Linked DNA regions of Xanthocytophaga agilis. The protein of the gene in region 2 interacts with the protein of the main gene of each other region in a pairwise test. Links are inferred from orthologs where the notes say so. Each region holds a gene or a part of one and is shown on either strand. Other genes may lie near its edges. The genes, in order: sucC and sucD.

Evidence for each region.
Region 1: the proteins of sucD (region 2) and sucC interact in binary tests that used the Escherichia coli proteins (3 or more experiments, as listed by UniProt). The link is inferred for Xanthocytophaga agilis from one-to-one orthologs.

What each region holds. Positions count from the first base shown.
Region 1 is NZ_JASJOU010000001.1:423,887-439,195, forward strand. What follows is about bases 5,368-8,245. They hold sucC (ADP-forming succinate--CoA ligase subunit beta), read right to left. Parts: upstream 7,466-8,245; coding sequence 6,269-7,465; downstream 5,368-6,268. Other genes in these bases: QNI22_RS01655 (YbjN domain-containing protein), read left to right, coding at 7,850-8,245. Also shown: QNI22_RS01620 (ATP-grasp domain-containing protein), read right to left, coding at 1-175; QNI22_RS01625 (LURP-one-related family protein), read right to left, coding at 253-843; QNI22_RS01630 (alpha/beta fold hydrolase), read left to right, coding at 1,108-2,091; QNI22_RS01635 (AraC family transcriptional regulator), read right to left, coding at 2,149-2,721; QNI22_RS01640 (PepSY-associated TM helix domain-containing protein), read right to left, coding at 3,477-5,066; QNI22_RS01645 (hypothetical protein), read right to left, coding at 5,070-5,351; more of QNI22_RS01655, read left to right, coding at 8,246-8,311; QNI22_RS01660 (M949_RS01915 family surface polysaccharide biosynthesis protein), read left to right, coding at 8,428-9,075; QNI22_RS01665 (UbiA family prenyltransferase), read left to right, coding at 9,144-10,241; QNI22_RS01670 (hypothetical protein), read left to right, coding at 10,313-10,618; QNI22_RS01675 (aminotransferase class V-fold PLP-dependent enzyme), read right to left, coding at 10,727-11,992; QNI22_RS01680 (tRNA-binding protein), read left to right, coding at 12,391-12,720; QNI22_RS01685 (sodium-translocating pyrophosphatase), read left to right, coding at 12,889-15,081; QNI22_RS01690 (RCC1 domain-containing protein), read right to left, coding at 15,204-15,309. UniProt on the Escherichia coli protein: Succinyl-CoA synthetase functions in the citric acid cycle (TCA), coupling the hydrolysis of succinyl-CoA to the synthesis of either ATP or GTP and thus represents the only step of substrate-level phosphorylation in the TCA.
Region 2 is NZ_JASJOU010000001.1:921,490-936,832, reverse strand. What follows is about bases 7,850-10,761. They hold sucD (succinate--CoA ligase subunit alpha), read right to left. Parts: upstream 9,788-10,761; coding sequence 8,912-9,787; downstream 7,850-8,911. Other genes in these bases: QNI22_RS03820 (T9SS type A sorting domain-containing protein), read left to right, coding at 10,200-10,761; QNI22_RS03830 (SDR family oxidoreductase), read left to right, coding at 7,850-7,908. In the rest of the region: QNI22_RS03855 (translocation/assembly module TamB domain-containing protein), read left to right, coding at 1-747; translocation and assembly module lipoprotein TamL, read left to right, coding at 752-3,133; QNI22_RS03845 (porin family protein), read right to left, coding at 3,703-4,332; QNI22_RS03840 (YiaD family glycine zipper/OmpA-like lipoprotein), read left to right, coding at 4,955-5,650; QNI22_RS03835 (CsbD family protein), read right to left, coding at 6,512-6,697; more of QNI22_RS03830, read left to right, coding at 7,042-7,849; more of QNI22_RS03820, read left to right, coding at 10,762-12,647; QNI22_RS03815 (serine hydrolase domain-containing protein), read left to right, coding at 12,786-13,889; QNI22_RS03810 (J domain-containing protein), read left to right, coding at 13,966-15,081; QNI22_RS03805 (VWA domain-containing protein), read right to left, coding at 15,158-15,343. UniProt on the Escherichia coli protein: Succinyl-CoA synthetase functions in the citric acid cycle (TCA), coupling the hydrolysis of succinyl-CoA to the synthesis of either ATP or GTP and thus represents the only step of substrate-level phosphorylation in the TCA.

The DNA.
Region 1 (15,309 bases), 500 kb from region 2 along the record:
GAGGTGCAAATCTAGGAGAAGGTAGTTTAAAATAGTTGCTTACTGTATTACTCCATCTGCTCACAGGCAGTGTAAATGAATCTGCCATGATAACTGTATGCCCTTGACTATGAAAACTTCTGGCTAGTTCCATTGCTATGGGTGCACGTGCCCCTGTAATCAGAATGGTTTCCACAAATTGTTGTTATTGGCAATGAGAGTGTGAGTTAAATTGAAGAGAAGTATGGCAGGTTTATCCTGCCATACAAGAGGCTATTTTGTTTCTTTCAAAATCATATCAATGGCAATAGCACAAGATAGGATTGCTTTTTTGTGATCTTCGTTTTTCAATGGTACAGTAATGCTGACATTGTATTTATCTGCACTGGTAAATACTTCTTTGGCTAATCCTCCCCATTTTTTGCTGATAATTCCGATTTCATTACCATTCATATCTTTGATGCTGAAATTCCATGCCTTCCAGTCGCCGGTAATTTCAGCTATCTGTGTTTCGGTTGAATCAAAGATACGAAAGGTAGGTTTGAAAAACTTGAACTTTTGTTTGATAGTAGCAATGCTGGTACCTGTACCGTCTGTTACTGTTAGTTTAGACATAAAAAAAGTCCATCCTCTTGACAATGAAGCTTCTACTACATTATCAACATTAACAAAATCAAGCTTGAAAGGAAGCATGGCTTTGTTTACTAAGAGGCGCAGTAGTTTTTGTCCAAAAGAAATTTTTTGTAAAACGGCTCCAGTTGATGCACCTGATTCGTCAAATACTTTGTACTCGTTTTCGAATTTTAAGAAATTTACTTTTTCGTCAATAAAATAACTGTTGGTCTGGAAAAATTTTGTACTCATAATCTGGGTTTACTAAATAGTCCTACTCATAAGGCTTTTCGGTACGCCCCGTTTTTTTGAGTGATTGCTGGTCTTCACTTTATTTATTTGATAATAGATAAGTAATTTGATTTATTAGGTATTGTTTTTTAGCCAAATTTCGAAGAAATGATTGACATTAAAAATGATGGGTAAAATTAGTTATTGTTACTTCCATTCTTGATTCATTCCTTTGATAATTTGTATTGCACTTTTTTGTGTATTATCTGTGAGCCTTATTCTGCTATGAAAAAAATGATGTTTGCACTGTTTGTATTAATAAATAGTGTATTTGTTGTATCTGCACAATCGGATACCTTATCAGTTACATTGGAAAATGTACCTTATCCTTATCCGGTAAAGTTCCTTCCCTTGAAAATAGAAGATCAGGACCTGCGAATGGCGTATATGGATATCAAGCCTGTTGTAAAGGCAAATGGTCGTACAGTAATACTTTTTCATGGGAAGAATTTTGGCGGGTATTACTGGACTAGTGTGATAAAAGCTTTGATTGGAAAAGGGTTTCGGATAGTGGTGCCAGACCAGATAGGTTTTGGAAAATCATCCAAAGCATTCATTCATTATAGCTTTCATCAACTGGCTACAAATAACAAAAATCTTCTGGATACATTGGGAATTGAAAAAGTGACAGTGATGGGACATTCGATGGGAGGGATGTTGGCTACCCGTTTTGCGCTTATGTATCCTGATAAGGTAGAGAAGTTGGTTCTGGAAAACCCTATAGGACTAGAAGATTACAGAACCTTTGTACCCTATATGACAGCAGAAGAAGAGTATCAGAAGGAACTAAAAACTACGGCAGAAAGTGTAAAAAAATATTATCAGAACTCCTATTTCCCTGAATGGAAGCCTGCTTACGACTATTTGGTCGAAATAGGTGCAGGTGTAACCGGAAGTGCTGATTTTCCAAGGTATGCCAAAGTTGCTGCTCTTACGTATATGATGATTTATGAACAACCTGTATGTTATGAATTTAGCCAGTTAAAAGTTCCGGTGATTTTATTCATTGGTAAAGAAGATCGAACGATTGTAGGAAAAGGATTTATCTCTGATTCAGAGAAGGCTAAACATGGACAGTATCAGGTGTTGGGTAAAGAAACCGCCAAAAAAATCCCTAACTGCAAACTAATTGAATTTGATAATGTAGGACACATTCCTCATATTCAGATTGAAGCGACCTTTTTGAAATCTTTTCTGGAAACCATTTAAAGGATGGCCTAGATTATTTCATAACGGTTTTACAGGTAGAATTTATACTATAATCTCTTACTGAATCTGCTTCTTTACAGTAGCCTGATATTGGGAAGGGGAGAAACCAGTAGCTTTTTTGAAGTAGGTATTAAATGTGGTTTTTGAACTAAAACCTGCTTCATATGCTATGCCTAGCATATTTAAGTGATGATGTCTCTCAGAAAGCAATAAAGTTTTAGCTTCCTCTACTCTATATGTATTAATAAACTGATAGAAGTTAGTACCAAGTCCTTCATTGAGGACAAAGGATAGTTCATGGGAGGTAATATTCATTTTTGAGGCTAAATCTGGCAAGTCCAGATCTGAATCGAGGAATAGTTTTTCTGCCTGCATCCGATAGTGTAGTTCGATTTTTAATTGTTCCAGTTTTTCGGATGAAAGACGTTGGGTTTTATTAATGACAGGCTGCTCTGATTCCAGGATAATTTCATTAATGTATACTTGGTCCTTAGGTGGATAAGGAAAGATTTCTTCTTGTCGCAACGAAAAATACACAATGAAGTAGGTAGAAAGTAAATACCCTAAAGGTGTGAAAGCAGATATTATAGAAATCTTGAAAAATACTTCATTAAACCATAGCAGTACCATGCATACCAATATGAATAAGAAGTTTCTTAGCCATTTCAAATTAATGGATTCAGTGGTTGATGTTATCAGTTGTATATTCTTCTGATGTTTTAGTAATTTCCTGTATGCTAAAATCCAATATATTATTACTTGCACCTTTATGATGTAAAACATTACCAATCCAAAATACGGATTAGGAGGAATAGGTGAAGGGTGAGTCCATAAGTATAGCTTTGTGTCAGCGCTTTGAAACAGAAAGGGTAATTGATGTAACAGAAATAACAACCAGGGGATAAAGTGTAAAAAAACTATTTTGTTCAATTTTCTTCCAGGAGAGGTAAAGTTGACTATACTAAGATACAGGGACGGTGCCATAGCAAAGCTTAGAAGTTCTAAAACACCAATCAGATGAGGGTATTGCACATAGGTATTGAAATGCAAAAAAGGGCGGTCCAGAAGTGTACATCCAAAAGAAAATAATAATATACCAAGCCAGAAGTTGGCAAGTATATTGACTTTTCTGGGGTTCATAAAGGCCAGAAAAGAAAGCACAAATATACTGCCACATGTAAGAGTGTAAACTATACTATCCAAAGAGAAATTTGATTTGAGTAAGTATTACTTGTGGGATTTGTGCCTGAAATTTACAAAAATCAGATGGTATTTTTACTTGCTTACCCTAACTTTGTAGTATGAGTAAAAACTACAGACATAGGGTAAGTTCGTATAAACAAAATAGAGAATAGAAAAAAAGATCGACAGACAACCAATTTATATCATCTGGCAATTTCTTTTACAGGCTTTAGTTGATTATTGCGTTTTTCTGTTTTACGTAGGTAACTAAAAATTCCCAAGCTTACAATGCCAGTAAGTAACCAGAACAAATCTACTCCCAATACAGTATATTGTTTTGTAGAAAGTGCTTTTCCAATCCAGTCACCTGTTACAATACTATTAGACAAGGGTACTACTAAAGAGAGTATACCACCCATAAGCAAAGTAAAACGTGTTAAGCGGGACTCCGTTCTATAAAAGTAGCTGCAAATAGAAATAGCTAACCAGCCTCCAAAAAACAGGGAATTAACAATAGTAAATCTATTGCTCAGTTGAAACGGAACAAGTTGTTCTGAAATAAACAGAAGTGCTATAGCTGGATATAAACCAAAGCAAATAGCCAAATACCACATCGTTACTTTATGATGAAATCGTTTTTGCTGGTCTGTATATTCTTTTTTGTTGCGGGCCTCTTTCCAGATTAAAATCCCACTAATCAGAACAAAGCAGGTTAACAGTGCCAGGATGAAATAAATAATCTTTACTAGTATACCTCCAAAGGTGCCAAAATGTATTCTGCCAATTCCGAATAATACAGATTGTACATAGGTTTTATTACCAGGCATGGATTCTATTAACTTTTTACCATCTATTAAGCTGTACGAAACCAGTCCGTCTCCTGTAAAGCTTTGTGCATCTTTTAACATAAATGTTATATGTGCATCTTCCTTTTTATAGTGCTTTAAGCCAATCAGGTTAATCTCAAATCCAGGATATTCATGTTGTACTTTTGTTACAAATTGATTGATCGAAAGATGGTTGGATACAGTCTGGGCATTTTCTTTCAATACAATACCTTCATTTGGACGTATAGCACTAATCACTTTCTGTTGATTCCCTCCAAAAAATACGAGGACTGTTGGCAATAGAATAAGAATGGATAAAATATAAAATGCACCTGTGATTGCATATAGCAGTTGAAAAGGTAATCCTAAGATTCCTAATACTGTATGGGCATTTGTCCAGAGTTGCTTCCAGGAACCTTTTAGTGAGAATCCATAAAATTTGGTAACAATATTTCGCCAATGGATAAGTACGCCCGTCAGTGTGGCAAACAAAAAAAATAATGACACAAACCCTGCTATGTATCTACCTAGGCCCGGCAGTTGATCCAGGAAATGCAGCCTGTATAACGTTTCGCCAGTAGTGGTTTTAAGTTCTTTGCTAAACGCTTGGTTGACTGGTGAATAGGTTCCCCGAAAATGTTCTTCTTGGTGACTGGCGGTCTGAATATGCCCACTTACCCATATATCCGGACGCGTATAGGATGGTGTTGTTAAATACGTGTCATCACTCCAGTCAAAATTGGGAATGACACTTTTAACTTTTTGTAGTGTAGTGTCATAATCTATAGGTTTACCCGTATAGTATCGGGCTGCTGGATTTTCCCATTTGTAAAATTCATCCCGAAATAACGTGAAAGCTCCTGCAAAGAAAATGATATAAAGTGCTACACTGATTACAATTCCAGAAACTGTATGGGTATGAAATAAAATGTTGTAAGCTCGGTTAGGCAGACCAGAGAATTTCATAAGTTAACGAAGCCAAAAGGTTATACTTGAAAAGATACAGATAAGCAAAAGATAGACTCCCCATATTTTCCAGCCATTTTGTGCCAGAAAAGGGACAATCATCAAAATACCCCATAGCAGAAAGAGAGTAAATGTGGCTGTAAGCATTACTATATTTCTGTCAGGTAATATGGTGGCTAGAAAAAGATGAAAGGTGATGGAAACAAAATATCCACCCAATACCGCTGCAGATATTTTTAATGTCCGTTGTCCGGGTGTCGTCAGATATTCTTTTTTTGCTGGCATATGGAAAATCATGAATGAGATAGCTTATTTACTAAGTGACATAGTAGTTGCATCAGAGAAAGAATACAACTGTAAACTAATAGACTTATAATCAATCCACTTATCCATCCCCATTGCCAAACCCAGTTGCTTGTTCCTAGTACAATAAATATCCAGCTTATGAAGCCAGGAATTGAAATTTTGTAAAATGTTGAAGGATAATAACGGGAACCAGAATATTGTATCCAGATACCGAGGCTTAATAGAAAGAGTGTTATCATATAGTATCAGAAATATACGCAATATGTCCTTTGTTTAGAATTGATCCAAATTAAAAGAAGCATTTGTGAAAATTTATGCTGCAATGCACATATCCACCAGTAGTAAGACGTGCTTCTATACAAAAGTTTTTTAGTGAAGGCAGGATTGGGCAATCAATCCGTGAAGAACTTTTTTATAATCCAATCATTTGGATTTTTGAGTAGAGTTTTGGTCACTTTTCCAGTCTGCGCATAGTTCATTGCAAAAGACAACTTTGTGAAGGCAAGGCAGGCTTGCTGGTTGGCTGAGGAATTACGTATAACTCTAATCACATTTGGTTTTGACAAGAGTTTCGATCATTTTTGTGTTTGCGCTTAACTCACGGCAAATTATTTTCTGACCGGAACTCCGATCACTTTTTTGTCTTGCGCATAGTTCACCGCAAAACAAAATCTGATTGGAATTTACCGCACTAGCATATTTGTAGTGAATAATGTGTAACTAAACTTTAGCCATGAAGCACATCCCGTAACGGTGGGATAAATGCAAGATCCATTGTAAGTCTAGTACACATTGGGTTGGACATATAAGTCTCTATCCAAAATTAGGAGACACCTGTATAAAAACAGAAAGCCTCTTATCATAAGAGGCTTTCTGTTTTGGTATTATTAGTATGATTATACAGTCTTGAGCACATCTGTTACTCTTGCTGCTGCATCTTTTAACTGAACAGCAGAGAATACTTTCAGACCTGATTCATCAATGATACGGGCACCCTCTTCAGCGTTGGTTCCTTGCAGACGAACGATAATAGGTACTTTTATATCTCCGATTTTCTTGTAAGCTTCAACCACACCATTGGCAACACGGTCACAACGAACGATACCACCAAAGATGTTGATCAGAATAGCTTTTACATTTGGATCTTTCAGGATGATACGAAAACCTGCTTCTACTGTTTGTGCATTAGCTCCACCACCTACATCAAGGAAGTTGGCAGGTTCACCACCTGATAATTTGATAATATCCATAGTAGCCATAGCCAGACCAGCACCGTTTACCATACAACCTACGTTACCATCCAGTTTCACGTAGTTCAGACCAGACTGGCTCGCTTCGATTTCCAGAGGATCTTCTTCGTTCAGGTCACGCAGATCTGCATAGTTTGTATGACGATACAATGCGTTGTCGTCCAGGTTTACTTTTGCATCTACAGCTAATATCTTGTTGTCTGAGGTTTTCAACACAGGGTTGATTTCAAACATAGAAGAATCTGTTTCTACATACGCACGGTACAAAGCAGTGATGAATTTCACCATCTCTTTGAATGCTTCGCCTTCAAGACCTAAGCCAAAGGCTACTTTACGTGCCTGAAATGGTTGCAGACCAATTACAGGGTCAATCCATTCTTTTACGATTTTGTCAGGGTGATGCTCTGCTACTTCTTCTATATCCATACCACCCTCAGTACTTGCCATAATTACATTGCAAGACTTACCACGATCTAAAAGAATACTCAGATAATATTCTTTCGGTTCTGAAGGACCAGGATAGTATACATCCTGAGCAATCAACACCTTATGTACTTTTTTTCCTTCAGGGCCTGTCTGATGAGTAATCAACTGCATTCCCAGAATATTTTTGGCTTTCTCTCGTACCTCTTCAAAATTTTTAGCCACTTTCACTCCGCCTCCTTTTCCGCGTCCACCAGCGTGGATCTGGGCTTTTACTACATAGAAATTAGTGCCGGTTTTTTCGTGCAACTGACGTGCTGCTTCTACAGCCTCATCAGGAGTATTGACAACAATACCTTCCTGAACACGAACGCCGTAACTTTTCAGAATGTCTTTGCCTTGATATTCGTGAATGTTCATTATTGAATAACTAGTTAAAGGTTACAACTGATGGATTAAGAATTACAAAACTATATCAAATGGAGTGAAGCTTTACTGGAAAGTCTCGGCGCGAATCTAAACAATAATCATTTAGAAAGAAAAGCGAAGTTTTATTTTTCAGTTTACTGTAAAGCTGTTTCTTCCTATAAAGGCACAAAGATAGAAATACATTAATATGATTTTCAATCTGTTTACTTTTTCTCTTGTTGCCAACTAATGAATAGAAAATGATTAAAAAAATCATACTGGAAAAATAAAAAATGATAGATTCATACTTTCAATACTACTTATCCGTACAAGGGTAGCAGACACCAAAATATTACTAAGCCAAACCCATTATTCATACTTTAACTATTAGAACTTATGAGTGCAAATCCGCAATCTGTTAGCCCTCAAGTAGAGAAGGTTACTGAAATGATCCATCAATATGCAGAATCTGTTGGCTTAACACGCGAACAGGTATTTAATTCGGAAAAGAAAACCTGGCGCTGGCGTATCGGATCAGCCTATATTGATATCTTTATTCAGACTATCCGTTTTGAAAACGGAACCTCCCGTGATTATCTGCGCATTTTCTCTGCATTAATGCAAATTCCTGCCAATGATCTGCTGAAGTTTTATCGCCATCTACTTGAACTCAATGATTCAAAGTTAGGAGTGAAGCTTACTATCATGCCAAACAGCAACTGGGTATATGCTACCTATGAGCGGGATATTCGGGGTATGGATTATCACGAACTGGCAACTTGTATAGCCGATCTGGAATATTGGGCTGATTTACTGGATGATGAACTGAAAAATACATTTCCAAATTGGTCGAACTAATTTTTGCAACAAATAGACATTTTGTAAAACACCATTCTTAAAAAAGAGTGGTGTTTTTTATTGTATGCATTCTTGTATTTTTACGCTGTTTTTATCATCCTATTTTATTTCCGTTTATGAGACCATTATTTGTTGTGAGTATAGTCTTTCTGGCAACTATTTTTTTATGCAATGCCCAAATCCCTCAAACTCATTATGTAACAGTTAAAGATATCACAGCTAAAAAGATAAAATACAAAGGGAATTTTATTCAGGCTTTGAGTTGGGAAGACAAAAATGGTGAAAACCTGATTATACTCACCGAAACTGAAATGAAAGAGGGTAAAGAGGAAAAGGATGGAAGAAGTAAAGAATTATATGCTTTTCATTGTATTGATAAAAGTACCAATACTTTTCAGCAGCTTCGTCAAATCTACGATTTTGAGAAAGACTGCCCATTTGATGTAATGGTAGGGCATATTGCAGGATCGTTGTCTGTAACAGACCTGGACAAAGACGGCTTTGCCGAAATAACCTTTTTGTATACAGTAGGATGTAGAAGTGATGTAAGTCCCGATGTATTGAAACTGATGATGCTTGAGAATGGGGAGAAATACGCGATTCGGGGTCGGACTGTTTTATATGAAAATGGCTCACCTATGAAAGATTATGCTGAAACTCCTGCTAAAGTAGTAGATGCCTTATTCAGTAAAGCACCCAAAGCCTTTCTGGATTATGCGAATAAGCAATGGGAAAAGTTTAAAATAGTAAAGATGGGAGAGTAGTTACCCTTGTTAGTTTGGTAAAGAGCTTTCTGGTATTATAAAATCTGTTCATTTTTTAGTTTATACAAGTGAAGTCATCCCGTTTTTTTGCCTATCTGCAACTGATGCGCCCGGCTAATATTGTCACTGCAATGGCTGATATTTTAGCAGGGGTAGCAGTGGCTTGGTTTTCTCTATTTAGTAGCGAATATGGAAATATTGGAGAGTTTATTGGTGTTAAGATAAAGACAGAAGGGCCAGCTTCAGGGGTCTTTCAATCTATTGCCGAAAAATACTGGAAAGAGTTTTTTGTATTGGAGATGAATTATCTTTCTATCCTTTTCTTATTACTTTCAACTATTGGTTTATATGGAGGAGGAGTTGTATTTAATGATGTATTTGATGCAAAACTAGATGCTGTAGAACGGCCAGAACGTTCCATCCCTAGTGGGAGAGCATCTTTACGTGGTGCTACAATATTAGGAAGCGTTTTATTGATATTTGGGATTGGTTTCGCATTTTTGGTGTCACCATTAAGTGGTGTAGTGGCTATTTTGACGGCTTTCTGTGCATTACTCTATAACAAGATAGGCAAACATCAGTCATGGGGGCCGTTAAATATGGGTTTGTGTAGGGGACTAAATTTGTTTTTAGGCACGACCATTTTTTATCCGTTTCTACTTTCTTTCTTTCAATTTGAAAACTATCTCAAAGAAGAAAATATACTTATTGAAAGTTCTTCAATTATTTCTGGATTGCAAATAAATACTCCCAGTGTCGATAAATGGTATATCTGCCTTATTCCCATTATCTATATATCTGCTATTACCTCCGTGAGTAGAGGTGAAGTTCATGGGGGGAGTAAGAGGTCGTTTTATATTCCTTTCTTCTTATATGGGATCGTAATCCTATCTATTTGTGTATTAGCATTTATCTCAGGAACACCTCTTTGGCAAAGTCTTCCTTTTTTAGTATTTTTCATTTACCTGATATTTCCGCCATTAATTCGTGCTTATAATGATCCTCAACCTCGTAATATTGGGCTGGCAGTAAAGGCGGGTGTAATCTCATTAATTGTAATGGATGCTTCTATTGCGGCTGTATTTGCGGGAGGGATCTATGGGTTGATTGTACTGGTTTTACTTCCGTTATCACGTTTTTTAGCGAAATATTTTGCTGTAACATAATCGCAGGTACACTTTTTTAGATCTGATTACCCAAATCATACAAATCGGTGATCAGGTCAATGTAACTGCATATGAAAAAGAACTTTTTTGTAAAAGAATACCTCATTTCTTTTGATCATGAAAAGGCTATTACTGTTGTGCAAACATCCTCTATATCTACTATAGAAGTGGATTTTGAACAAATAGAAAAACAGCTTCCTATTGGATCAAAGATTAATCAGTCAACGGTACAGACAGTTGTCAAAGGAGATAAATTTATTGTTTATGGAGAATATTCCAGGATAGAACCTGAGTTCTCTGAACCTGCTGTTGCTACAGAGACTATTGAATTAAAAGAGGTTTTGGGAGATGAGACCATTCTTCCTTCTGTAAACTGATTATCAGTAGTTAATTATTAACTGGTGATGAATAATTGAGGGAATAAAAGTTAACTGTCTACTAAATGCTTTTATTCCTTTCCTATATAGGATTTGGGAAAAATAGTATCATCCAGCAATTTCTTGTAGTGCCTTTACAAATGTATCCAGTTCCTGAGTGGATGTATATACGTGAGGCGTTACCCGAATACCTGCTACTCCCGGACGATCAATGGCTACTGTAAAGATTTTGTATTTACTCATAAGCAGCTTGGCTAATTCGTCTGGTTTTTTGCCTTTGACATGTACATTAGCGATTGCACACGATCGTTGTGGATCAGCAGGGGTGTTCAGTACGATATTCGGATGGTTACGAACCTGATCTGTCCAATAACGTTGCAGATAACGCAAACGCGCTTCTTTACGCTGAATACCTATTTTTTCGTGGAAGCGTATAGCATCCTGTATAGCCAGATCTGTAGCTACCGGATGAGTGCCTGTGTGATTGAGTTTACGAATATCATCGTCTTTGAATCCCATATCGCCAAATAGTTGCCAGATACCTGGAATTTTTTCTTTTCTCACATAGAGAATACCTGCTCCCAGTGGTGTGCCCAGCCATTTGTGTAAACTACTACCATAATAATCACAACCCAGATCTGAAATCTTGAAGTCAAGGTGTCCAAAGGCATGGGCTCCGTCTACCAGCACCTCTACATTATGATGATGAGCCATATCTGCAATTTTACGAACAGGCAAAATCTGACCAGTAATATTTACAATCTGACATACCATTAACATGCGTGTTTTGCTGGTAATCATCTTCTCATACAGGCTTACTATTTCTTCGTCGGATTTGGGATGATTGGGAATGGAAACCAGTTTATTGACAATTCCATATCTACGTGCCTGTAGTGCAAACATGTCCAGCATGGCGCCATAATCCTGTTCAGCCATAATGACTTCATCTCCTGCCTTCCAGGTAATACCGGAGATAACAGTATCTAGTGATTCCGTTGTATTGCGGGTAATGATCAACTCTTCAGGTGTACATCCAAGCAAACGCGCTAATTCGTTCCGAGCTACAAGTTTATCGTCCGTCATACGTGTACGCATATAATAAGAGGAGACCGCATTGACCTGACGGATATGTTCTATGTATTTTTCCAGTACTTCTGTTGCAGCCAAGGAATAATATCCGTTTTCAAGCTGAATAAAATCCGGAGTTACTGTATAGCCTTTTCGTATTTGTCCCCAAAACTCTTCCTTCTTTGCCAGTTCTGGAGCAGAAAGATGCGTTACTTGAGCAAACGTATTTTCCCAGTTTGACAAGGTAAGAGATCCACTGATCCCTGCAACAGACTTTAGGAACTGACGTTTAGAAAGTGATTTCATATAAAGTTTGTCTGGATGACCATAAAAGAATTTGTGTAGGTAGAAGGAACGCTAAAAATAGAAAACGTTTTTTATTTCTTAAAATCATTGTCTGTAACAACCTAGTTTTTATCAATACATACATCGGGTTGAGTATCAATTAGCTAGTTTTTATTTGCCTTAAATAAGATTAAGAGACAGTGATTTTATAAGATGTATTATGTAGTATTTTATGAAAAAATAGAATTTTTCTTTTAAAACTTGAGTTGAATTCTATATTTTGCACAGAGACGGTGGAAATAAAGCCTGAATATCTTGTTTGCTTCAAAAAAATAGTATTTTAGGTTGAGTGATTAGATCATAAGTAATTGATTAGATCATCTTTTTTTCATAAACCTATATTAATTATTTGAGAAGAAATGATTTCATGGAATGATTTTGAAAAGATTGAAATGAGAGTTGGAACTGTGTTGGAAGCAAACGATTTTCCCAAAGCTAAAAATCCGGCCTATCAATTGGTTATTGATTTTGGAGAATATGGAGTCCGAAAAAGCTCTGCACAAATAACCAAATTATACGAGAAGGAACAGTTAGTGGGCAAGCAGGTAATTGCCGTTGTAAACTTTCCACCCAAGCAGATTGCCAATTTTATGTCAGAGTGTTTGGTACTGGGAGTAATTGGAGAGAGTAAAGAAGTGGTATTGTTACAACCAGACAGACCTGTGCCTAATGGTCTTCGGATTGCATAAGAATGAATAAAGCTAAGCGGCAGGAGAAGGTAGGATAGTGTATAGTTTCATGCAGGTAAGTCTGAATTAAAAATTGTCTTTGTGATAGATCAATAGTATTAGATATAACTATAGCAATACATTGAATTTTTTAATCAGTTCATAATTATCACTTTAACACTCTGTTTCATGAATAGTATTATTTACCTGATTCCTATTTTTGGTCTGCTTGGACTTCTCTACACATTTATTCGATCAGCCTGGGTTACAAAACAAGAGGCGGGCGATGCCCGAATGACAGAAATTGCTGGTTATATTGCTGAAGGAGCAATGGCATTTCTTCGGGCAGAGTGGAGAATATTGGGAATCTTTGCCATAATCGCTTCTGCTGGTCTGGGTATATTAGGAGCTTTTAGTGAAAATTCCAGTCCTATTATTGTTGGGGCTTTTTTAATAGGTGCATTTTTATCTGCTTTGGCAGGATATATAGGTATGCGTATTGCAACAAAAGCCAATGTACGTACGGCACAGGCTGCAAGGACAAGCTTGTCTAAGGCATTAGCAGTCTCATTTGCCGGTGGATCTGTAATGGGTATGGGTGTGGCTGGGCTTGCTGTACTGGGGTTGGGTTCATTGTTTATTGTGTTTGTATCTATATTTGGCGGTGTAGGCCCTGATGGAGTGATGAATCCTGAACGCATGAAGCTTGCACTGGAAGTGTTGACTGGTTTTTCATTAGGTGCGGAAAGTATTGCCTTATTTGCCCGTGTAGGAGGGGGAATTTATACCAAAGCTGCTGATGTTGGCGCTGACTTAGTAGGTAAAGTCGAGGCAGGTATTCCTGAAGATGATCCAAGAAATCCTGCAACTATTGCAGATAACGTAGGTGATAATGTAGGTGATGTAGCAGGAATGGGAGCCGATTTGTTCGGTTCATATGTAGCTACGGTGCTTTCTACAATGGTTTTGGGACAGGAAATTGATGTTAGTGATAATTTTGGTGGATTGTCTCCTATTCTTCTTCCTATGCTTATTGCTGGTTTGGGAATTGTATTTTCTATTATCGGCACATTTTTCGTTCGTATTTCTGATCAATCGCTAAAACCGGATGCTGTACAGAATGCTCTGAACTTAGGTAACTGGGGTTCTATCGTATTAACAGCAATTTCTTCGTATTTTCTGATTACCTGGTTATTACCCGAACATCTGGAATTACGTGGACATCAGTTTACTTCTATGGGCGTATTTGGGGCCGTAATTGTAGGGCTGGCAGTAGGAACACTGATGAGTATGATCACCGAATACTATACTGCAATGGGTAAACGTCCTGTTAAGACTATTATTCAGCAGTCTTCTACAGGCCATGCTACTAACATTATTGGGGGATTGTCTGTAGGAATGGAATCTACAACATTGCCTATGATTGTTTTGGCTGCTGGTATTTGGGGTTCTTATGAACTAGCTGGATTATATGGGGTAGCAATTGCAGCAGCTGGTATGATGGCTACAACTGCTATGCAGTTGGCTATTGATGCCTTTGGTCCTATAGCTGACAATGCTGGAGGGATCGCCGAAATGAGTGAATTACCCAAAGAGGTGCGTGAAAAAACAGATATTCTGGATGCTGTAGGAAATACAACCGCTGCAACTGGTAAAGGCTTTGCTATTGCTTCTGCTGCACTGACTTCACTGGCTTTATTTGCAGCTTTTGTTGGGATTGCCGGAATTACAGGTATTGATATTTACAAGGCAGATGTACTGGCATGTTTGTTTGTTGGAGGAATGATTCCTTTTATTTTTTCTTCACTGGCAATACGTGCTGTAGGACAAGCTGCTATGTCAATGGTAGAAGAAGTACGTCGGCAGTTTCGTGAAATTCCTGGTATCATGGAAGGGAAAGCTAAGCCTGAATATGACAAATGTGTAGCTATTTCTACACAGGCATCTATTCAGAAGATGGTAGCTCCAGGAGCGATTGCTTTAATCTCTCCACTAATAATAGGTTTTATTTTTGGACCTGAAGCTTTAGGGGGATTTTTAGCAGGTGCAACTGTAAGTGGTGTATTGATGGGAATGTTTCAGAACAATGCAGGTGGTGCCTGGGATAATGCCAAGAAATCGTTCGAAAAAGGTGCTGAAATTATAGTAAATGGAAAGCCAGAAATCTTCTACAAAAAGTCTGAACCCCATAAGGCCTCTGTAACTGGTGATACTGTTGGTGATCCTTTTAAAGATACATCTGGCCCATCCATGAATATTCTGATCAAACTTATGTCTATTGTAGCGCTTGTAATTGCTCCTTACATTGCTAAGGTTGATACTTCACATTCTGATAATGCAAAAGTGGAAGTTAAGAAAGAAATATCTGTTACGAAGAAATAACAGAAAATGAGTTCTACAGGATTTCTTAAATTTGTATATCATCATACTTCTGAAACAGCATACCTACTAACTTTAGAAAGTTAGTAGGTATGCTGTTTATCTGATTTTCAAGTAATTTATTCTTACTTGGCACTTATTTGATTTACTACAATTTTAGTATATGTAGTTACATAGTCTGAAGACAATCCTAATTGTCCATCTCCATTGTCACCAGTAGCCCAGAAAGTA
Region 2 (15,343 bases):
ACGTACACTGTGGAGGCACCTGCAGCTGATCTAATAAAGAACCAGGTATCAGATCAGCGGTTAAGTCAGGCCAAACAGCGAATGCCGTTCTATGTCATTCTAAATCTGAAAGGCGTTTTACTAAAACCTGAAATCAGTTTTAAACTGGACATGCCTCAAGATAAGCAAAATGCTATCGGCGGTATTGTATACTCAACCCTTCAGGAGATAAATACCCGTGAATCTGATTTAAATAAACAAGTATTTGCCCTCTTTATTTTACAACGATTTATTTCTGACAATCCGTTTGAAAGTTCCTCAACCGGAATTGAAGAGAATGTGCGAAGTAGCGTCAGCAAAATCCTTACTGACCAACTTAATCAATTAGCAAACAGGATTCAGGGCGTAGAACTGGAACTTGATGTTAATTCATACCAGGATTATACTACCGGGTCTGGACAAGGACGTACCCAATTGGAATTAGGTGTATCTAAAAACCTATTAAATGATCGCATAATAGTGAAAGTAACAGGCAATGTTAACCTGGAAGGCAGTCCAGCATCCAGCCAGCAAGATCTATCAAACTTTTTAGGAGATCTGCAACTTGAATATAAACTGACAGAAGATGGCAGACTGCGATTATTAGGTTTTCGTAAACGTGATTTTGACATCGTCAGTGGCCAGATATATAAAACTGGAGCCGGAGTTATTTTTGTAAGAGATTACAATTCGTTCAAAGAGTTGTTTTCCAAAGCTTTAGCAGAATAAACGAATGAAACCCAAACCTCATACAACGTATCATCAAAAGGATTCTATTTACTTAAGTCTATGTAAATTCTTATGTAGTCGTTCCTGTTTGCTAGTATGGATAGTAACCATAACAGCCTGTACAGGTACACGTTTTATTCCAGAAGGCAAATATTTATATACAGGCGCTGATCTGAAGTTTAAACACAATGGAGGTATACCCAATAGAGGTCAACTTGAAACAGAGATGGAAGCAGTGATGAAGCCTGCTCCCAATAAAAGCTTTTTGGGTATGAGACCAACTCTGTGGTTTTATTATATTGCGGGTACTCCCAAGAAAAAAAAAGGCCTTCGTAATTTTATAAAGACAAAACTAGGACGCCCCCCTGTTTTCTTAAGTGATGTTTCACCAGAACGAACTTCTCTTAATCTTAAAACTATCCTTCAAAACAATGGATATTTTGAAGCCAATGTAGAATTTGCTGTTACAAAAAAAACGAAAACAGCGGAGGTTGCTTATACTGCTTACATTGTAACCCCACCCTATCGAATTCGAGATATACATTATGAAAAATTAGACTCTATATATGGCAATTTATCAACAGGTCTCCCTAAAGAGAGTCTTCTCAAAACCAATGACATCTACAAGTTGGCTACATTGGAAAAAGAAATTAAACGGGTGTCTGAAACAGTACGTGATAGTGGCTTTTATTATTTCAGCAGTAATTACCTGATTTTTAATGCTGACAGCAGTGTAGGCAAAAGACAGGTTGATTTATATTTGGGATTTGAAAATATACCAGATCAAGCAAAAAAAGTATATCGCCTTGATACCATTACAATCGTTAACCAGTACCAGCTCACCCGTGATTCCACTACACGTGGGAAGTATGCAACAGATACTATTGAGGGATATAAATATCGCTATCGTCGCAATGATTTCCGTCCGGAAATTATTCTTAATTCTGTCAATTTGCACAAAGATAGTTTATATCGGCGTATAGATCATGAACTCACCTTAAGTCGCCTCACAGACTTAGGTGTTTTTAAATTTGTCAATATTCGGTTTACCCCTAAAGGAGACAGTCTGCTTCGGGTGCGTATATTACTTACCCCACTATTAAAAAAATCACTCCGGTTTGAAGCTCAGATAAACTCAAAATCTAATAGCTTTGTTGGGCCAGCACTAACGGCCTCGTTTATCAATCGAAACTTTTTAAAAGGAGCAGAACTTTTCCAGTTTCAGATCAATGGAGCTTATGAGGTACAAGCCAATGCCAAACAACAAAGTCCTGTCAATGCATACGAGCTAGGTAGTGAGGCCAGCCTCACTATACCAAGGTTTATTTCGCCATTTCATATCCCCTACTCTTCACACAGATATATGCCCCAAACAACTATGAAGGTAGGGTTTAAACTGCAAAACAGGGTAGATTATTTCCTACTTAACTCGGTAAATATTGCGTATGGCTATTCATGGAGAGAGACAGCAAAAAAAAATCACACACTTTACCCTGCAGATATCACCTTTTTCCAATTAGGCAACATATCTGAATTATTTGAGAGCCGCCTGCAAAATGATCCGTACTTACAACGTAGTTTACGTAACCAGTTTATATTAGGGTCACGTTATACATTTACTTATAATTCCCAAACAGGTGAACAAGATGAGCGCAAAAAAGATAACATCTATTTCGCCGGAAGTCTTGACTTCTCAGGTAACCTTGCTTACCTGACTCAGCGCCTGGCTAAATCACAGGAAAATGCCTCCGATAATGCTTATGAGATTGCAGGTCGCCCCTATTCTCAATACTCCAGAGCAGATGTTGATCTGCGTTATTATCACGATATAGATTCCAAGAATCAGTATGCAGTCCGTTTCATTGCAGGAGCAGGCTTTGCATATGGTAATGCGACAACAATGCCTTATGTAAAGCAATTCAGCTCGGGTGGCTCCAATAGTATTCGGGCATTCAGAGCACGGTCTGTTGGTCCTGGATCTTTTGATATTCGCACCTTACAAAACACCAATACCAACTATTTCATAGATCAGACAGGTGATATAAAACTGGAAACAAACATCGAATATCGCTTTGGTATTATTGGGTATCTGAAAGGTGCCATCTTTGCTGATGCAGGAAATATATGGCTGGTTAGAAGTGATACCGCACGTCCAGGTGGAGAATTTGCTTGGAATCGGTTTTATAAAGAAATAGCTATAGGTACTGGTTTGGGATTACGGCTTGATGCTAGCTTCTTTGTCCTCCGCCTAGATGCAGCATTCCCATTACGAATACCTTATTTGCCGGAAAACAACCGCTGGGTGATCCAAAATGTAAATATCTTCAATTCTAGATGGCGTAGTAACAACCTGATTTTTAATATAGCTATTGGATATCCATTCTAATTATATCTTTTATCCAAAAGCAAAACGCCTGGCACAATGTCAGGCGTTTGTATTTACATGCTATCAGAATCAGTGAAAAAGACAGAGTATGCAATCACCTTCGTACAATACTTAGGACGGGATTGTTCAACTCGATGCGTACACGCCTACCGGTCCTACATTGATTTTCTTAAATCAAACTGCAATTTGGACCGGTAGGCAGTGTACGCTTAGTCAAGAACAAGCTCGTGATGCGTGGATAAACTTTAAACACGATTGACGATACATCAATCAGATTGCAAGGTTTTTGGATTGCACTATCCACTGTCTCTGGCTCAAATATGTAACTATGTTTCTAATATTACAATACTTTCAGCGAAAATTATGGCATAAAACAAAAGTTACAGAAATTGTATACGGTAAAGTTACTAGATGATTTATTTAAGACAAACCTAGTTTGAATTTCACCCGACTAATGATTACCAATGATAAATTATTAATTTGAACAGCTTTATATGGGTCAAACAGCAAACAACCCTAGGTTTTAAGAACCGAGGGTTGTTTATTAAAATTCAGTACTTATTCAATACTTAAAAATGGAAGCCTACATATAGTTGTATAGCACTGTTTTTATAGTTTTTAGTAAGTTCACCTGCTAGCCCTGAAGCCCCTACCTCACGCAGACCTAAGTCATACCGCAATCCGATCTGAGCCGCTTCAAAATCCAGTCCGATGCCACCTGATAACCCATAATCCAACGAATTGAAATTGTCCCGGTTCAAATCTGTTACACCATTAATACTACCATCATTATCGACATCTTTTACTTTAGCATCTGTAAGATAAGCCACATAAGGTCCTGCGTGAATATTAAATATTCCTAAATCTACACCTAACAAAACAGGTAACTGAGCATATCCTAATCCAAACTGATATTTACCGCTTCCCTGAATAAAATTACTGTAGGTTGATTGAGCACCTTTACGGGTATATAATAACTCAGGCTGAATAAATAATACATCTTCGATAATGGGAGCCTTCACATATAAACCCGCTTGAAATCCTGGTTTTAGATTATTGTCACTAACATCATCTCCGGAATAAAAATTAGATAAGTTTACTCCACCTTTGATACCAAATTTAGCTTGTGCATAGCTTGCTGATGTTGCAAAAAATAGAAGTAACATAGCAATTACTCCTACATAGTGTACCTTTTTCATAGTTAATACAATTGAGATAAAAAATTAATTAAATTGAATTTATTTTATACCTATAGTCTCAAATATTATTCCCGGCACATACAGATAGTAAAAAATACAAGGCACAGTATGATTGCAGAAAATCCTCCACTTTTTGCCCGCTGATCTCTACACATACTGAATACATCAAATAGCTGAGCTTTAAAAATAAAAAGGCGAATGAAAGTCTGCTCTCATTCGCCTTAGTATATTGAGTAAAGTAGTTCACTTAATGATCAGTTTAGTAGTAAGTATTTTCTATTCTACTTATTCGTGTCTTGTTACATTACTCTTCACATCTTTGTAATTGTATATACAAATCAACAACCCTGATACACAATACATAAGTGCAATAGAATTCACAAAAATGGAGTCCATAACTCATCTGTTTAGGTAATACATCTGGTAGTAAAATCTACCATCTTCTATACTATCTATAGCAAAAAGACATTCCATTCCAGAAATCCATCTTTTTTGTTTTGCTCGTCCCGAAATCTCCACATTTTTGACATAAATGGTCTACATTTTAGTATACAAGGTTGCTCCAATAAGACAAAAAGGCATATTTTTTGTAAAACTATATGCAGTACTAAAAATTATAACTATGAAAAGACAAACCCTTAATCTAAAATCGATTGTGACAATTGCACTAGGTGCATCTCTATTATTTAGTTGTAATACAATTCGTAACAATAAAAGAACTGCTATAGGGACAGGTGCAGGAGTAGCTGTAGGTGGTGCTGTAGGTGGCATACTTGGAAACAAAGCAGGAAACACTGCAGGTGGGGTAATAATTGGTGCTGCAATTGGTGGTGTTGCAGGTGGCGCCATAGGACGTTATATGGATAAACAAGCGGCAGAATTAAACAAAGAAGTTGACAATGCCAAAATAGAACGGGTTGGAGAAGGTATAAAAATCACCTTCAATTCAGGTATTCTGTTCGCATTCAACTCAGACGAGCTAAGCGACGAATCTAAAAAGAATATTCAGAAAATGGCTGATGTATTAAAGAAATACAAAGACACCAATATTCTGATAGATGGCTATACGGATAATGTTGGTTCAGATGATTATAACCTGAAACTATCTGAAAAAAGAGCTAAAGCAGTAAGTAAGTACCTGAAATCACTAAATGTTGACACTGATCGTTTGGGAACCAGAGGCTTTGGAGAAACTGAACCCGTTGCTTCCAATGATACCGATAATGGACGTCAGCAAAACCGACGTGTAGAAGTAGCAGTGTTTGCCAATGATGACCTTAAAAAAGATGCTAAAGACGGCAGTTTAAGTCTGAAATAATAAATTGATATTATCCTCATTAGAAAGGGAGCCTATCTATAGGTTCCCTTTCTATTTTTTACACAACTAATCTCACATATAAGAATTGAGCTGTGTATTCTTGTTATGTAAACGCTATGTTTACCTTTTTTCTTCCCCACTGAGATCAACCATTAAGTATGTTGAGTTTGGTATTACTGTAAGGAATTGTTTAAAATAAAAGCATATAGACCTATAATTAACAACCTATAGAGCGACAAGTTATCTCATAAATATGTGGTAGCGATCACAATTAATTAACTTTTAACGCAGATATTTACTTTCTAACAAGCAATCTGTTATCATTCGTTTGTTGTTTATCATTATAACACACAAAAAGCTGTATTTTAACTATATCACATTGGTTATTAATTCAATAAATCAGAAACTTATAGCAAGGCAACTCTCTACTAAACAGAGTTATACTTTCATTACATCAGCAAAGGAATAACAAATGTCAGGTATGATTGAAGGCTTATCCGATATGACTAAATTTAGTATCATAACTAAAAATGATGTTCTATGCAATCAATGTACAAATCAAAAAACATAGAGAGTAGCTTTGAGCCGTTTTCAAAAATTATGCACTGTAAATGGATTGGTTATCAGAACAACAATGTCCAGTTCAGATAGTAGTAAATCATTCGGCTCTTACGAGGACACAAAAACCTGGCTCCAGAGTCAGGCATAAGCGGTGAGATAGCTTTATGGTTTTGTATTATGCTATTCCAATACATGGGTCGGTGGACTCTATTCTAAAGAGCACAAGTAATATGTAAGTCTATACATGAAAAGGGCCTGCTCATAATGAGCAGGCCCTTTTCATGTACTAGATCTCCCCTATCAGAATTCGGCAATTTCTTTTCGAATCTCATCTTTAGTTTTACCAAGCTTCTGTTGCAGACGACCCAGCAATTCATCATCTTTTCCTTCAGCAAATATTAGATCATCATCCGTTAACTGACCATATTTTTGCTTTAATTTTCCTTTTACTTCGTTCCAGTTACCTTTCATTGATAGCTTATTCATAACGATATAATTTTAAGTTGATAAGTAGAATACAGTGTTAAAATCACTGATTATACTACATATATATCCAGAATCATGCCTCAGAATAAGGAGGTTTTTCTTGCAATATGCACTGTTTTTATCGGGATCTAATACCCAAAAGACTATCCTTCTGTTGCCTTTTTTGCACACCCAAAAACATCAATAACTAACTGGTAAAAGGCATAAGTTTTTAACTGCAGATATCAGCCCCACTTACCTAAATAGCAAAGCAGTTAATAGTAATCCATTCTTTGTCCAACACTATCGTCTCTCCTGTTAGAATTAAGTACTTTCTATATATATAACCAATTTACTTTTATATTATGCCAACTGATCAATATCCCAATCATTTTCCTAAACAGGAACAAAGTTTCCAGCCTGGGTTGGAAACTGAGATGCAGCCACAGCCTGAAGTTATTCGTAATGATTACAAAGGAAGTGGTAAGCTGTCCAACAAAGTAGCTTTGATAACAGGTGGCGACAGTGGCATTGGTCGCGCAGTAGCTGTACATTATGCCCGTGAAGGAGCTCATGTAGCCATTGTTTATCTAACAGAAAACGAAGATGCCCATATCACCCAGCAAATGATAGAAGAGGAAGGTCAGCAATGCCTGTTGATTCAAGGTGATATCAGAGATGAGATCTTTTGTCGTAATGCAGTTCAACAGACTGTAGAACGATTCGGAAAATTACACATTCTAGTTAACAATGCAGCCGAACAACATCCACAGGAAGATATACAGACAATTACGAAAGAGCAATTGAGTGCAACCTTTGAAACGAATATATTTTCTATGTTCTATTTCACCAAAGCAGCTCTGAACGTTATGTCTGAAAATGCCACCATTATCAATACGGCTTCAGTAACAGCATTTAAAGGCAATCCTACTTTGTTGGATTACTCCTCTACAAAAGGAGCAATTATATCGTTTACAAGAGCTCTCTCTCAGAATCTGGCCTCTAAAGGAATTAGGGTTAATGCAGTAGCACCAGGTCCAATATGGACACCTCTCATTCCTGCTACCTTTGATAAAGAGAAAGTAAGCAAATTTGGTCAGGATACTCCATTAGGCAGAGCAGGTCAACCATCCGAAGTAGCACCAGCTTATGTGTTCCTTGCTTCTAAGGATAGCAGTTATATTAGTGGCCAGACAATACATGTAAATGGCGGAACTGTTGTAAATAGCTAATAGTGTATTATCCTTGGATATAAAAAAGCTGATCTTAAAGAAGATCAGCTTTTTTGTGCTAAAAAGTGGTTTGTTATAGTAAAGGGTTTAATCTTTAAATGAATAGCTCGCAAGTAAAGCAAAACACAGAAAAAATACAATTTCGCTTGTGAGCCTTTATATGTTTTTTAGAACTGAAGTTAAAATCCTGTTCTCCTACAAAGTACTACCCAATTTGTTCATCTGCACGTTTCTCTTTCTCTTCTCGCACTATACAAAATAAGGCACTATTTGTAGCCAGTAGTAAAAACATATGTAAATACCCTTCCAGGGTAGTATGAAATACAAACATCCCTGCTATCCAGATCAAAAGTAAAATCGCTGATAATATAAGTAATCGCCTGCGTACCATTGTCTTATCTGTTATATGACTATTTTTTATACGAAAATCAAACAGAAAAGGTTAATGTATCTTCTAACCTCTTTCTGAGATTTCTTACATAATTGAAAAATACATACCTCAGAATAAAAAGCCTTTCAGCCATTGATTTGGCAGGTAATTGTAGAATTGACTACTCAAATTACTATATAACAAACCACATATTTTGAAAAGGGAAGGCAAAAAAAATAGTTGGTAAATGTTACCAACTATTTTCAGCGAAACCACCGTCTATTTTTAATCTAACCCACTCTAATCTTTATTATTTTTGAGGTTCTTAAAAAGAACTCTTATCTGTCTTACTAATTGTTAGTTCACCACCTAATAAATGGTAAACAGCTGTTATATTGATTGAATCACTCCTCCTCCTTCCAGCCTCCTACTTTGTTCTGTATGCCTAGTAATTTAAAAACCTCATGCCACCAGTTTTCAGGCTAAAAACAGCCTTTACATTCACTATTTTGTGGAATTGTGTGGAATTTAATACCCAATCGAATTATTTATTGGGTATATCAATAAAAAAGCCTGCTTGCGGGCATACCACAAGCAGGCTTTAAGCAGTCAATTTACTTTATAAATACAAGATTATGCACCTAATACTTTTGCAACTGTATCTCCAATCAAAGCAGGAGATTGAACAACATGCAAGCCACATTCACTCATAATACGCATTTTTGCTTCAGCAGTATCATCTGCTCCACCAATAATGGCACCAGCATGACCCATACGACGACCTTTAGGGGCAGTTTGTCCGGCAATAAATCCGATTACAGGTTTGCGATTTCCATTTTCGCGAATCCAGCGAGCAGCTTCAGGCTCATAGCTACCACCAATCTCACCTATCATAACAATAGCATCTGTATCAGGATCATTCATTAGTAATTCAACTGCTTGTTTGGTTGAAGTACCAATGATAGGATCACCGCCAATACCAATGGCAGTAGAAATACCATAACCAGCCTTCACAATCTGATCTGCAGCCTCATATGTTAATGTACCTGATTTTGAAACGATGCCAACCTTTCCTGATTTGAAAACGAATCCAGGCATAATTCCTACCTTAGCTTCTCCTGGAGTGATAACGCCCGGACAGTTAGGTCCAATCAATGTAATTCCTTTCTTTTTCACGAATTCTTTTACAGGAATCATATCTTTAACAGGAATACCTTCAGTAATAGTGATAATTACTTTTATTCCTGCTTCAGCAGCTTCCATAATAGCATCTGCTGCAAATGCAGGAGGCACAAAAATAATTGAAACATCAGCACCTGTAGAAGTTACTGCATCTCTTACTGTATTGAATACCGGACGCTCCAGATGAGTCGAGCCACCTTTACCTGGCGTTACTCCTCCTACTACGTTAGTACCATATTCTATCATTTGCTGGGCATGAAAACTACCCTCAGAACCAGTAAAGCCTTGTACAATAATTTTGGAGTTTTTATTGACTAATACACTCATGACATTCGGCTGAGTTAAGGTTGAATAATGAAGACGGGGCAAAAATAGGAGGAAATCAGAGAAGTAAAAATATTTCCTCAGAGAAAAGCACTACAAAATCATAGCTATGATACATATAAAGACACTGTCCCTTTCAAGTAAAAGCGATATAGATAACTACCTCTTCAAAAATCAGTGAGATTTTCCCAAAGAACTTACATCTCTCAGTTAAAGATCCTCTTCTACCTACTACACAACAGATAATCAACCAATTAACCCACAAAGCCCATTCAAAAAGAGACAAGAAACTTCAGTATATCAACCAAATACAGTAATTAATATAAAAAATTCATCGAAAATCGGAGCAATAATTTTGAAAACCCCATTATTTAAACTTTTTTCATATACAAGAATCACAAATCCTTATTTTTTTATGAAACACAGACTACTAAACCGCTTTGCATTTTTTTGTTTGGCGTTGCTTGGGCTATTAACCCCATCCGTATTATCAGCTCAAATTGTAGGTAATCCTACATTGCAAACGCCTGTAAAAACCAACATTAAACCAGTAAAAACAAAAGTTACATCTGATCTGTTGGAGCTTGAGCAATCCTACTCTTCTTCAGCACGTAAAAGTAGTGCACGCACTTCCATACCTTCCAACGAGCAGCTTTTACAGGTTGTAGATAACAAGGTAGTGGTTGATATTACAGTTAAAGGAGATGCAGCAGCCTTAAAGTCAATTCTTGAATCCAAAGGAATGATTATAAAAGGCATGTTTGGCAGAGTAATTTCAGGATTGCTTCCAATAAGTGCTATCTCTGAAATGCAACAAATTTCTTCCGTAAAATTTGTAATGCCTGCCTATAAACCCTGGAAAAACGTTGGCCTTGCTACCAGCCAGGCAGATTCAGCAATGCGCAGTACACTTGCTAAGAAAAACTATGGAGTTGACGGTTTGGGAGTAAAAATTGGTGTCCTATCTGACAGCTATAATAATCTAAATGGAGCTGCACAAGGTGTCCTGACAGGTGACCTTCCAGGCCCAGGAAATCCTTACAATCATACCAAACCTGTTCAGGTATTGTCTGATATTACATCCGGAGGCTCAGACGAAGGACGGGCTATGATAGAATTAATCCACGATGTAGCTCCAGGATCTGAACTAGCATTCCACACAGCTTTCAATGGTCAGGCAGATTTTGCTCAAGGGATTATTCGTCTGGCAAACAGTGGCTGCAAAGTAATCACAGATGACGTTATTTATTTTGCCGAGCCTTTTTTTCAGGATGGTATCATTGCTCAGGCGATTGATATAGTTGCTGCTCAGGGTGTTAGCTATTTCTCTTCTGCCGGTAATCAGGGACGTGCATCATATGAAAGCGATTTCCGTAACACAGGTGAATCTCCAATGGGAAGTGATTTGGGTGAAGCTCATAACTTTGGTGCGTATACAAATCCTGCCAGGTATTATCAACCTATCTTTATTCCTAAAGGAGGTACTTATCGTTGTTCTTTTCAATGGGATGACTCTTTTTATTCAGCTTCAGGAGTAGGTGCGGAGTCAGATATGGATATTTATCTGTTAAATGCACAAGGTACTATTATAGCAGGTGCTGCAAGTGATAATATTGCCAGTGGAAATCCTGTTGAGGTATTCAGTTACTTTAACAACCCTTTAAATACTACTACGACAGAAACATTTTACCTATATATCGTAAAATATGCGGGTCCAGATCCCAACAGACTGAAATATGTCAATTTTGGTGATGGTGCTTTTTATTTAACTACTCCTGAAATTCCAGGTATCTTAAGTTCTACTCTGGTAGGACATGCCAATGCATCTGGTGCAGTAGCAGTAGGAGCATCCGCCTATTATAATACCCCTGCATTTGGTGTTAATCCACCTTATATCAATAGCTTTTCTTCACTAGGTGGTACACCGACTTTTTTTGATACTGACGGAAACAGAATAGGCTATGTAGTGCGTAACAAGCCAGAAATTACAGCAGTTGATGGTACAAATACTACTTTTTTTAAAGAGGATAGCCCTCAGGATAGTGACACGCTGCCTAATTTCTTTGGAACTTCAGCAGCTGCACCTCATGCAGCTGCAGTAGCGGCATTGATGATCGAAGCAAGCCGAAGCCCACAGGGACTTACACCTGAACATATCAAAGGTACACTATCTTATACTGCAGTAGATATGGATGATCCGAATTCTACAGGATTTGATGAGGGATTTGACTATCGTACAGGATCTGGGCTGGTAAATGCCGAAGCAGCTATAGCTACTGTAGCTGTTACACCTGATTACATCAGTTCTCTTGGCTTTGCAGCAGTTTGCTCTGCATCACCAGACTCATTACGTCGCTGGCGTATTAATAATCCTAATCCATTTAATGTTCGTGTAGATTGGTCAGTATACCAGACAAACCAAAAAGGCAGTGTTATAGCTCCTCCGGGATATAGCTACTTTACAACAATCACTGTAGCAGGATCAAATACTACTACAATCTCATGGAAAGATGGTGCTGGAGTAAGTAAATTCAATAGTAAAGCATCTACCAGTGCAGCCTGTGGTGCCGCTCGTGAAAGTTCAGAACTTCTGGCAAACAAAGCGGATGCATTTGAAATTCTTACAGCCTATCCAAACCCGTCTGATGGCAAATTCAATTTACTGTTTTTGGGAAGTGACCAGGCAAAAGTAAGTGTAAAAATGTATGATGTGAAGGGACAACAAGTATATACACATCAATATACCCCTGAAATAAATAATAGTCTATTACCTGTAGATACTAGTCGTCTGCCAAATGGTTTATATCTGATGCAGGTAGCTCAGGGAGATAAGAGACAAACATTGAAAATTGTCAAACAATAAGTAAACGCTTATTCTGTATATGATCCCCCCTTCTGAATTAAGTTTCGGAAGGGGGATATTTTTTAGTAAATTTCTATTTTTGAAAACTCAACTGTTTGAAACTATTCTCCAGTATTATTTTTTTCTCTTCACTACTCTATGCGCAACATAGTTAAAAGTCTTTTACTTGTTATTATCTTTTTTAATTGTACCTCCTGTCTGGTTGGCAGGTTTGTCTGGTACAACTTTTCCAATATCACTGATTATAAGATATTTCCTTCTCGTCCTCTTCCGGCAAGCCCTACTCCTTTCCATTTTATTGAAGCACAACATTTGAGTCAGAAAACATTCCAGCACATGAAGCTTCAAACACTGGATAGCCTCTTAGAAAATACACCAACAGTAGCCTTTTTGATCATCCGAAATGATTCTATTCTGTTTGAAAAATACTACAGAGCGTATGAAAAGAACTCAACTGTAGCTTCATTCTCTATGGCAAAGTCTTACACCTCGGCATTGATTGGAATTGCCATCTCTGAAGGTCACATTCATAGCGTCAATGATAAAATCATAGCCTATATTCCTGAATTTAAAGACAAAAAAGATTTTGACAAAGTTACCATTCGCCATTTACTACAAATGACATCAGGTATTAAAGCCAATGAAAGCTATTACTCACCATTTGGTATGGCTGCAAAGATTTATTATGGTCGTAATCTTCGTAAATACATTTCCCGTCTGAAAATGGATTATGAGCCAGGAACCCAATTTGCCTATCGTAGCATCAATACTCAGTTGCTAGGGTTAATACTGGAGCGGGCTACACATAAAAATGTAACAGAATACATGAATGAAAAATTGTGGCAACCTATTGGAATGGAGTATGATGCCACCTGGAGTATTGATAAAAAGAAGAACGGACTTGAAAAGACATTTTGTTGTATTAATGCCAAAGCAAGAGACTTTGCTAAATTTGGAAGGCTCTATCTTCATAAAGGCAACTGGAATGGCAAACAATTGATACCAGCAAAATGGGTTGAAGAATCTACTCAAATAGACACAACTCAGGGAAGTGTGCCATATTATCAATACCAGTGGTGGTTTACCAATACAAAAAAAGGTAATTTTGAAGCCAATGGATTTCATGGGCAATACATTTATGTCAATCCTTCCAAAAATCTGATCATTGTCCGCCTGGGCAAACAACCCGGAAAAAATGTCAGATGGGAACAGGTATTTGAACAACTAGCTCTCAAACTATAATAGTTGTAAAAAAATATCAAAGCCAATTCAGTAGACTTCACAAAGTTTCACTTTTGCACAGATCACTAACAAAACTATGGATAGAGAAAATCAACATATAATTGCTATTCAGACAAAAGAAGGAAAGCAATTATCCAAACTCCAGAAACAGTTTAACAACTATTCGCAAAAAGTTGATAAACTCAAGCAGGCTCTTACCAATACACAAACTGTTCTGGAAAAAGCTCAGCAAAAAGTTAACGATTTTTTGGTTCCTCTGGAAAAACAGAAAATAGAACTCAAGATTCAATCCCTTTGGACACTTGATAAAGTACATGACTCAGGTGTATTAAAGAAGCGTGATAATGAAACCCTGGCAGAGTTCATTGTCACGCAGGTATATCCCTTAATTGCAGACTTAGGTTATGAAGATCTGAAGCCCCTGTTCGAAAAATATGAAGGACAATCATTTGACGAATACAATCAACAGGCCAATGAAGAAACGGGTGGAATGATGAAAGAAATGTTTGCCAATATGGGCATTGATATGGATGAGGATGCAGACTTTAGTGATGTCAATACCTTTAAGGAAGCGTATGAACGCAAAATAGAACAGGAAGCTGCTACAGAGGAAGAACGAAAGGCCAACAAAAAAAAAACAGCCAAACAAATAGCTAAAGAAGAAAAAATACGCCAGGAAGCACAAAATATAACTAAAACAGTACGTTCTGTATATATGCAACTGGTTAAAGAATTCCATCCGGACAGAGAACCTGATGCACTTGAAAAAGAAAGAAAAACGTTGATTATGCAACGAATCACCCAAGCATATGAAAACGATGACCTCTTTGAACTTTTACGATTGCAATTAGAATATAAACAAAAAGATCATGGAGATTTTGAGCTTCTTCCAGATGAACAATTGAAATATTACAACAAGTTACTAAAGGAACAAATTGATGAACTAGAAGCAGAATTATACTCTCTCCAAATGGGTGACAATCCATTTGTACCCTCCCTTTACTCTCAATTATGTATGCCTCCAGAACGCCTTGATGCCAATGTAAAACGAGAAGTAAATGTACTCAAGAAGTATATCAAACAATTGAAGGAGGAAGTACAAATATTGAGAGATCCAGTATATGTGCGAGAGTTATTGAAAGCATTTAAACAAGAACAAAAACGTATGGCGCGTAATCCATTCTCATTTTAAGAGTAAGGTACCTATCTATATTGCTGGCAAAAGGACGTTATCTTAGATATGAGTGTATTATGAAAGAGATCTATATTTAGGATGTTCCAAGATTAATTTTTTGTAAATCCACTGCCAGTTGCCGACCAATCTCCTTACTTTCCGGATTGTAAATCCAGTAATTATCAAATACTTCCACAACCCGGATATTCGGATCAGTACCAGTATGTACCGTAAGACTATGAAAGTGGGTTCCCTTTTGTTGTTCCTGACGAATACGCTT